DNA from 2 places in the Streptomyces sp. BR1 genome. Region 2 is predicted to be linked to the other one. Evidence: predicted binding sites of a transcription regulator. Region 2 holds the regulator's gene; the other holds the start of a gene.
What was found. The regulator HrcA, encoded in region 2, represses chaperone genes, less so after heat shock. The targets are predictions, from matches to a motif close to TTNGCACTCNGNNNNNCNGAGTGCNAA.

Region 1: the regulator HrcA is predicted to act here: its motif matches at 1,392-1,418, upstream of groES (co-chaperone GroES).

The regions. Positions count from the first base shown of each region.
Region 1 is NZ_CM126252.1:2,831,931-2,835,338, forward strand. It holds gene groL (chaperonin GroEL) at 1-824, opposite strand, end outside; gene groES (co-chaperone GroES) at 937-1,245, opposite strand; gene ACT1U9_RS12025 (FtsW/RodA/SpoVE family cell cycle protein) at 1,562-3,013, shown strand; gene ACT1U9_RS12030 (hypothetical protein) at 3,067-3,408, opposite strand, start outside.
Region 2 is NZ_CM126252.1:4,895,178-4,898,585, reverse strand. It holds gene ACT1U9_RS21215 (nitronate monooxygenase) at 1-285, opposite strand, end outside; gene dnaJ (molecular chaperone DnaJ) at 473-1,609, opposite strand; gene hrcA (heat-inducible transcriptional repressor HrcA) at 1,610-2,626, opposite strand; gene ACT1U9_RS21200 (MBL fold metallo-hydrolase) at 2,805-3,408, shown strand, end outside.

The DNA.
Region 1 (3,408 bases), 2.1 Mb from region 2:
GCCACGGCGTTGAACGTGCCGCGGATCTTGTTGACGACCAGGGTGGAGAGCGCCTCGCCCTCGACGTCCTCGGCGATGATCAGGAGCGGCTTGGAGGCGCCGGCCTGGATGACCTTCTCAAGCAGCGGCAGCAGGTCCTGGATCGAGGAGATCTTGCCCTGGTTGATCAGGATGTACGGGTCGTCGAGGACGGCCTCCATACGCTCCTGGTCGGAGACCATGTACGGGGACAGGTAGCCCTTGTCGAAGGCCATGCCCTCGGTGAACTCCAGCTCCAGGCCGAAGGTGTTGGACTCCTCGACGGTGATGACACCGTCCTTGCCGACCTTGTCCATCGCCTCGGCGATGAGCTCGCCGACCTGGGCGTCCTGCGCGGAGAGCGCGGCCACGGCGGCGATGTCGGTCTTGTCCTCGATCGGGCGGGCGGTCGCGAGGAGCTCCTCGGACACGGCCTTGACCGCCGCGTCGATGCCCTTCTTCAGGGCGGCCGGGGAGGCGCCGGCGGCGACGTTGCGCAGGCCCTCGCGGACCAGCGCCTGGGCCAGCACGGTGGCGGTGGTGGTGCCGTCACCCGCGATGTCGTTGGTCTTGGTCGCCACCTCCTTCACGAGCTGGGCGCCCAGGTTCTCGTACGGGTCGTCGAGCTCGACCTCGCGGGCGATCGTGACACCGTCGTTGGTGATGGTGGGAGCGCCGAACTTCTTGTCGATGACGACGTTGCGGCCCTTGGGGCCGATCGTCACCTTGACCGTGTCGGCAAGCTTGTTGACGCCGCGCTCAAGGGCGCGACGGGCGTCCTCGTCGAACTTCAGGATCTTCGCCATGGCAGCGGTTCAGCCCTCTCGGAAAACTCGGTTAATGAAAACTGCGCCCCTCGCCGCCCGGCTAGCGGGATGACCAGGGGCGCAGCTCAGGCACATGTGCCGGGTGAAGCGATTACTTCTCGATGATCGCGAGCACGTCGCGAGCCGAGAGGACGAGGTACTCGTCGCCGTTGTACTTCACCTCGGTGCCGCCGTACTTGCTGTAGAGCACGACGTCGCCGACCTTGACGTCGAGCGGCAGGCGCTCGCCGTTCTCGAAGCGGCCCGGGCCCACGGCGAGGACAGCACCCTCCTGGGGCTTCTCCTTCGCGGTGTCCGGAATGACCAGGCCGGAGGCCGTGGTCTGCTCGGCGTCGAGCGGCTGGACCACGATGCGGTCCTCAAGCGGCTTGATGGCAACCTTGGAGCTGGCGGTCGTCACGATCCGGTCTCCCCCTTCGGAGATCTCACGGGGTTAACTGTTTGGGGTGGCGACCAGGTGGATCCGTCGTCGCGGGTGCCGGACCTGCCCGTCGCTGTGTTGGCACTCTCCGGTGGGGAGTGCCAGAAGCGAGACTAGGACGGCGGTTAGCACTCGGTCAAGCGGAGTGCCAAGCCGACGGCCGTGGCGGCCGGATTCGCGAGCGTGAGGGCGTTTTTCCGTTTCGGGTTGTTTCTTACCCATGTGGACTTTGCGACACCGTTTCTTGCCCCCGAATCATCGCCATACGGGCATAAGGGTCCCTAAGGTCGGACGGATGAGGACGATTCGTACGGGCCTTCGGGCGGGCGCGGGCCCGGGGCCGGGGGCGGAGCCCGGGCCGGGGGCGGGCCTTGAGCCGGAGGCCGCGCGTGCGCCGGCGCCCGCGCCCGGCCGGGCTTTCGCCTTGGCCCGGCGTCGCACCGAGGCGCTGCTGCTCGCGCTCGTCGTGGTCGTGACGGTCGGCGGCCACGCCTGCGTGTCGGTGGCGGCGACCGGTGAACTCCCGCGCGCCACCGCCGAGTTCGCGGTCTGCATGACGTTGATCGCACTGTCCGGGCACCTCGTCGTCCGCCGGTTCGCCGCGTACGCGGACCCGCTGATCCTGCCCCTGGCCGTGCTCCTGTCGGGCCTCGGGCTGGTGCTGCTGTACCGGCTCGACCCGGCGTACGCGCGGGCGTACAAGTCGTTGCCGACCGCCTCCGGGCAGCTGATCTGGACGGTCATCGGGCTGGCGGGATGCCTGGCGGTCGTGGCGCTCCTGCGCGACCACCGGCGCCTCCAGCGCTACATCTATGTCTCGATGGCGGTGGCGCTCGTCCTGCTGATGGCGCCGTCGCTGTTCGGCGCGGACACGTACGGCGCCAAGCGCTGGATCTACCTCGGGCCGTTCTCGCTCCAGCCGGGCGAGTTCGTGAAGATCCTGATCACCCTGTTCTTCGCGGGCTACCTCGTCACCCACCGCGACTCGCTGGCGCTCACCGGCCGCAAGGTCCTCGGCGTCCGGCTGCCGCCGGGCCGCCAGATGGCGCCGCTGGTGGCGATCTGGGTGCTGAGCCTGCTGGTCCTGATCTTCGAACGCGACCTCGGCACCTCGCTGATCTTCTTCGGCCTGTTCGTGGTCATGCTGTACGTGGCGACCGAGCGCACCAGCTGGATCGTCTGCGGGGTGCTGATGGCGGCGGTCGGGGCGTACGTGGTCGGCTCGACGGAACCGCATGTCAGGGGCCGGATCGTGGCCTGGCAGCACCCCATGGACGTGTTCCTGCCGCCGGACCAGCGGCCGCCCGGCCTCACCTCCGACCAACTGGCGCAGGGCCTGTTCAGCTTCGGCAGCGGCGGCCTGACCGGTACGGGCCTGGGCGAGGGCCACCCCGAGCTCGTCGGCTTCGCGGGCCGCAGCGACTTCATCCTGACCACGGTCGGGGAGGAGCTGGGGATGGCCGGGGTGATGGCGGTGCTCGTCCTGTACGCGCTGCTCGTCCAGCGGGGCCTGCGCACGGCCCTGGCGGCCCACGACCCGTTCGGCAAACTCCTCGCCACGGGCCTGGCGGCGGCGCTCGCCCTCCAGGTGTTCGTGGTGGTCGGCGGCGTAACAGGCCTGATCCCCCTCACCGGCAAGGCCCTCCCGTTCCTGGCGAAGGGAGGATCGTCCCTGGTGGCGAACTGGTTGATGATCGCGCTGCTGATCAGGGTGAGCGACGCGGCGGGCCGCAGAGCGGCCCTTTAGGGGCGCGGGGAACTGCGCGACAAGCCCCCACCGGCCCGCAGAAAAACGCCCCCCTACACGTAATCCTCCAACCGCCCCACAGTGAACCCCTGTTCCTGAATGCGGCGCAGCATCCGCGCGGCCCGTGCGGCAGGTGTGCCGGGGCCGGTGCAGCGGGCCAGGACGATGTCGCCGGGGCGCAGCCGCGCCCCGGAGCGGTAGCGCAGCGCATCCCCCCGCGCGGACATCGACGCCCGCCACAGCACCAGCGACCGCACCCCACACGACCGCGCCGCCCGCAGGGTGTCCGCGTTGTACCCCCCGGACGGCGGCCGGAACAGCCGCGGCCGCGTCCCGCGCCCGCAGATCTCCGCCCGCTGCCCCTCGTACGGCAGTGCCCGCAGGTCCACAGCGCG
Region 2 (3,408 bases):
CTCGTACCAGGTGGCCTCGCCCGCCAGCTGGTGCCGGTAGACGTCGATGACCGCGGGGTCGGTGTGCGGGGGCTGCGGCATGAACAGGTTGACCCCGAAGGGGCGCCCGGTGAGCCGCCGCAGCTGCTTGATCTCCTGGTACATCCCGTCGGCCGTCTTGTACCCGGCGGCCAGGAATCCGAGCCCGCCGGCCTCGCAGACCGCGGCGGCGAGACCGGCGGCGGAGACGCCACCGGCCATGGGGGCCTGCACGATCGGATACCGGCAGAGATCGGTCAAAGCCATGCCCGCATCGTGCCACGGGTGCGCTCCGGTACCCGAATCCCCCCGTCCGGACGCGAAGGTCCGGGGGCGAGACCCCCGGACCGACAGCCGTCAGCGGCCGTTGAAGGCGTCCTTCAGACGGGAGAACAGGCCCTGCTGGCCCGGCTGACTGTGCTCACCCGGGGGACAACCCCCGGCCCCCCGGCCGTCAGCGGCCGTTGAACGCGTCCTTGAGCCGCGAGAACAGGCCCTGCTGCCCGGGCTGGAACTGCCCCATCGGGCGCTCCTCGCCGCGCAGCTTGGCGAGCTGGCGCAGCAGGTCCTCCTGCTGGGGGTCCATCTTGGTCGGCGTGGTGACCTCGACGTGGACGATCAGATCGCCCCGGCCGCCGCCGCGCAGATGCGTCACACCGCGTGCGTGCAGCGGGATGGACTGGCCGGACTGGGTGCCCGGGCGGATGTCCACCTCCTCCATGCCGTCAAGGGTCTGCAGCGGCACCTTGGTGCCGAGCGCCGCCGCCGTCATGGGGATGGTCACCGTGCAGTGCAGATCGTCGCCGCGCCGCTGGAAGACGTCGTGCGGCAGCTCGTGGATCTCCACATAGAGGTCGCCGGCGGGGCCGCCGCCGGGGCCGACCTCGCCCTCGCCCGCCAGCTGGATCCGGGTGCCGTTGTCCACACCGGCCGGGATCTTGACCGTGAGGGTGCGCCGCGAACGGATCCGGCCGTCGCCCGCGCACTCGGGGCACGGGGTCGGCACCACGGTGCCGAAGCCCTGGCACTGCGGGCACGGCCGCGAGGTCATGACCTGGCCGAGGAAGGACCGGGTGACCTGGGAGACCTCGCCGCGGCCGCGGCACATGTCACACGTCTGCGCCGAGGTGCCGGGAGCGGCGCCCTCGCCGGAGCAGGTCGTACAGACGACCGCCGTGTCGACCTGGATCTCCTTGGTGGTCCCGAAGGCCGCCTCGTTGAGGTCGATCTCCAGGCGGATCATGGCGTCCTGGCCCCGACGGGTCCGCGAGCGCGGGCCGCGCTGCGAGGCCGTACCGAAGAACGCGTCCATGATGTCCGAGAAGTTCCCGAAGCCGCCCGCGCCGAAGCCGCCCGCGCCACCGCCGCCGGAGGACGACAGGGGGTCGCCGCCGAGGTCGTAGACCTGCTTCTTCTGCGGGTCCGACAGCACCTCGTAAGCGGCGTTGATCTCCTTGAACCGCTCCTGGGTCTTGGGGTCGGGATTCACATCGGGGTGAAGTTCCCTCGCCAGTCTCCGGAACGCCTTCTTGATCTCGTCCTGCGATGCGTCGCGGCGTACGCCCAGTACGGCGTAGTAGTCCGTGGCCACTTACGACTCCGCCAGGATCTGTCCGACGTAACGTGCCACTGCGCGTACCGCTCCCATCGTTCCGGGGTAATCCATGCGGGTCGGTCCGACCACGCCGAGTTTTGCGACGGCTTCGCCGCCCGAACCGTAGCCGACCGAGACGACGGACGTGGAGTTCAGCCCTTCATGGGCGTTCTCATGCCCGATACGTACGGTCATGCCCGATTCCTTGGCCTCGCCGAGCAGTTTGAGGAGCACAACCTGCTCCTCAAGTGCCTCCAGCACCGGCCGAATGGTCAGGGGGAAATCATGTCCGAAGCGGGTCAGATTGGCGGTGCCGCCGATCATCAGCCGCTCCTCGGTCTCCTCGACCAGGGTTTCCAGCAAGGTGGACAGAACCGTCGAAACGGTTCCTCGGTCCTCCGGTTCGAAGGACTCCGGCATGTCCTGCACCAGCTGCGGTACGTCCGCGAAGCGCCGCCCCACGATCCGGCTGTTGAGCCGGGCCCGCAGATCCGCGAGCGAGGTCTCGCCGAACGGCGCCGGGCAGTCGACCAACCGCTGCTCGACCCGCCCGGTGTCCGTGATGAGCACCAGCATCAGTCTGGCGGGCGCGAGCGAGAGCAGTTCCACATGCCGCACGGTCGAGCGCGTCAGCGACGGGTACTGCACCACGGCGACCTGCCGGGTGAGCTGCGCGAGCAGCCGCACCGTGCGCGCCACCACGTCGTCGAGGTCGACGGCCCCGTCCAGGAAGTTCTGGATGGCCCGCCGCTCCGGCGACGTCATGGGCTTGACGCCCGCGAGCTTGTCGACGAACAGCCGGTAGCCCTTGTCCGTGGGGATGCGGCCCGCGCTGGTGTGAGGCTGGGCGATGAAGCCCTCCTCCTCCAGGACGGCCATGTCGTTGCGCACGGTCGCCGGCGAGACGCCGAGCGCGTGGCGCTCGGTCAGGGCCTTCGACCCCACCGGCTCCTCGGTCCCGACATAGTCCTGGACGATGGCGCGCAGCACTTCGAGTCTGCGTTCACTGAGCACCGCGCACACCTCCAGCTGTGGTCCCTGGCCGCTCTGCCTGGCACTCTGTGCGTTCGAGTGCCAGCATTCCCCCGGCCAGTGTACGGCCGACCGGTACACCCCTAGCAAGGGCGGCCACCGTTGCCGCTCGCGGCGCGGTCGGGCGACGCGTCCGGTGACCCGGGATACCGTCGCAGTCATGGGCATCGACACGACGGACATCCGCTGGGAGGAGTCCGGCTGGGAGCGCCTGGGCGACGGCGTGGGCCGCCGCCGGCTGCCCGGCTGGGACGCGACGGCCGGCCTGGTCGTCGGCGACCAGGCGGTACTGCTGTACGACACGGGGTCCACGCTGCGCGAGGGCGCCGAACTGCGCGCCCAGGCGCAGGCGCTCGCCGGGCGCCGCGTGACCCATATCGCGCTCAGCCATCCGCACTTCGATCATGTGCTCGGCACGGCCGCGTTCTCGGGCTGCGAGGTGTACGGGGCGGTGGGCATCGACCGGGTCCTGGACGGCGAGGCCATGAAGGCCGACGCCACCGCCCACGGGGTCCCCGTCGCGCAGGCCGCCGAGGCGGCCGACCTGCTGGTCTCGCCGCACCACTTCGTGAGCGGCGAGTGGACGCTGGACCTGGGCGGCCGCCAGGTCCTGCTTGCCAACGTGGGCCCGGGCCACTCCGGCCACGACCTCGCCCTGCTGATCCCCGGCTCCCCCGAGATCGTCTTCTGCGGCGACCTGGTCGAGGAGTCCGGCGAGCCGCAGGCGGGCCCGGACGCGGTCCGCACGCGCTGGCCGGCGGCGC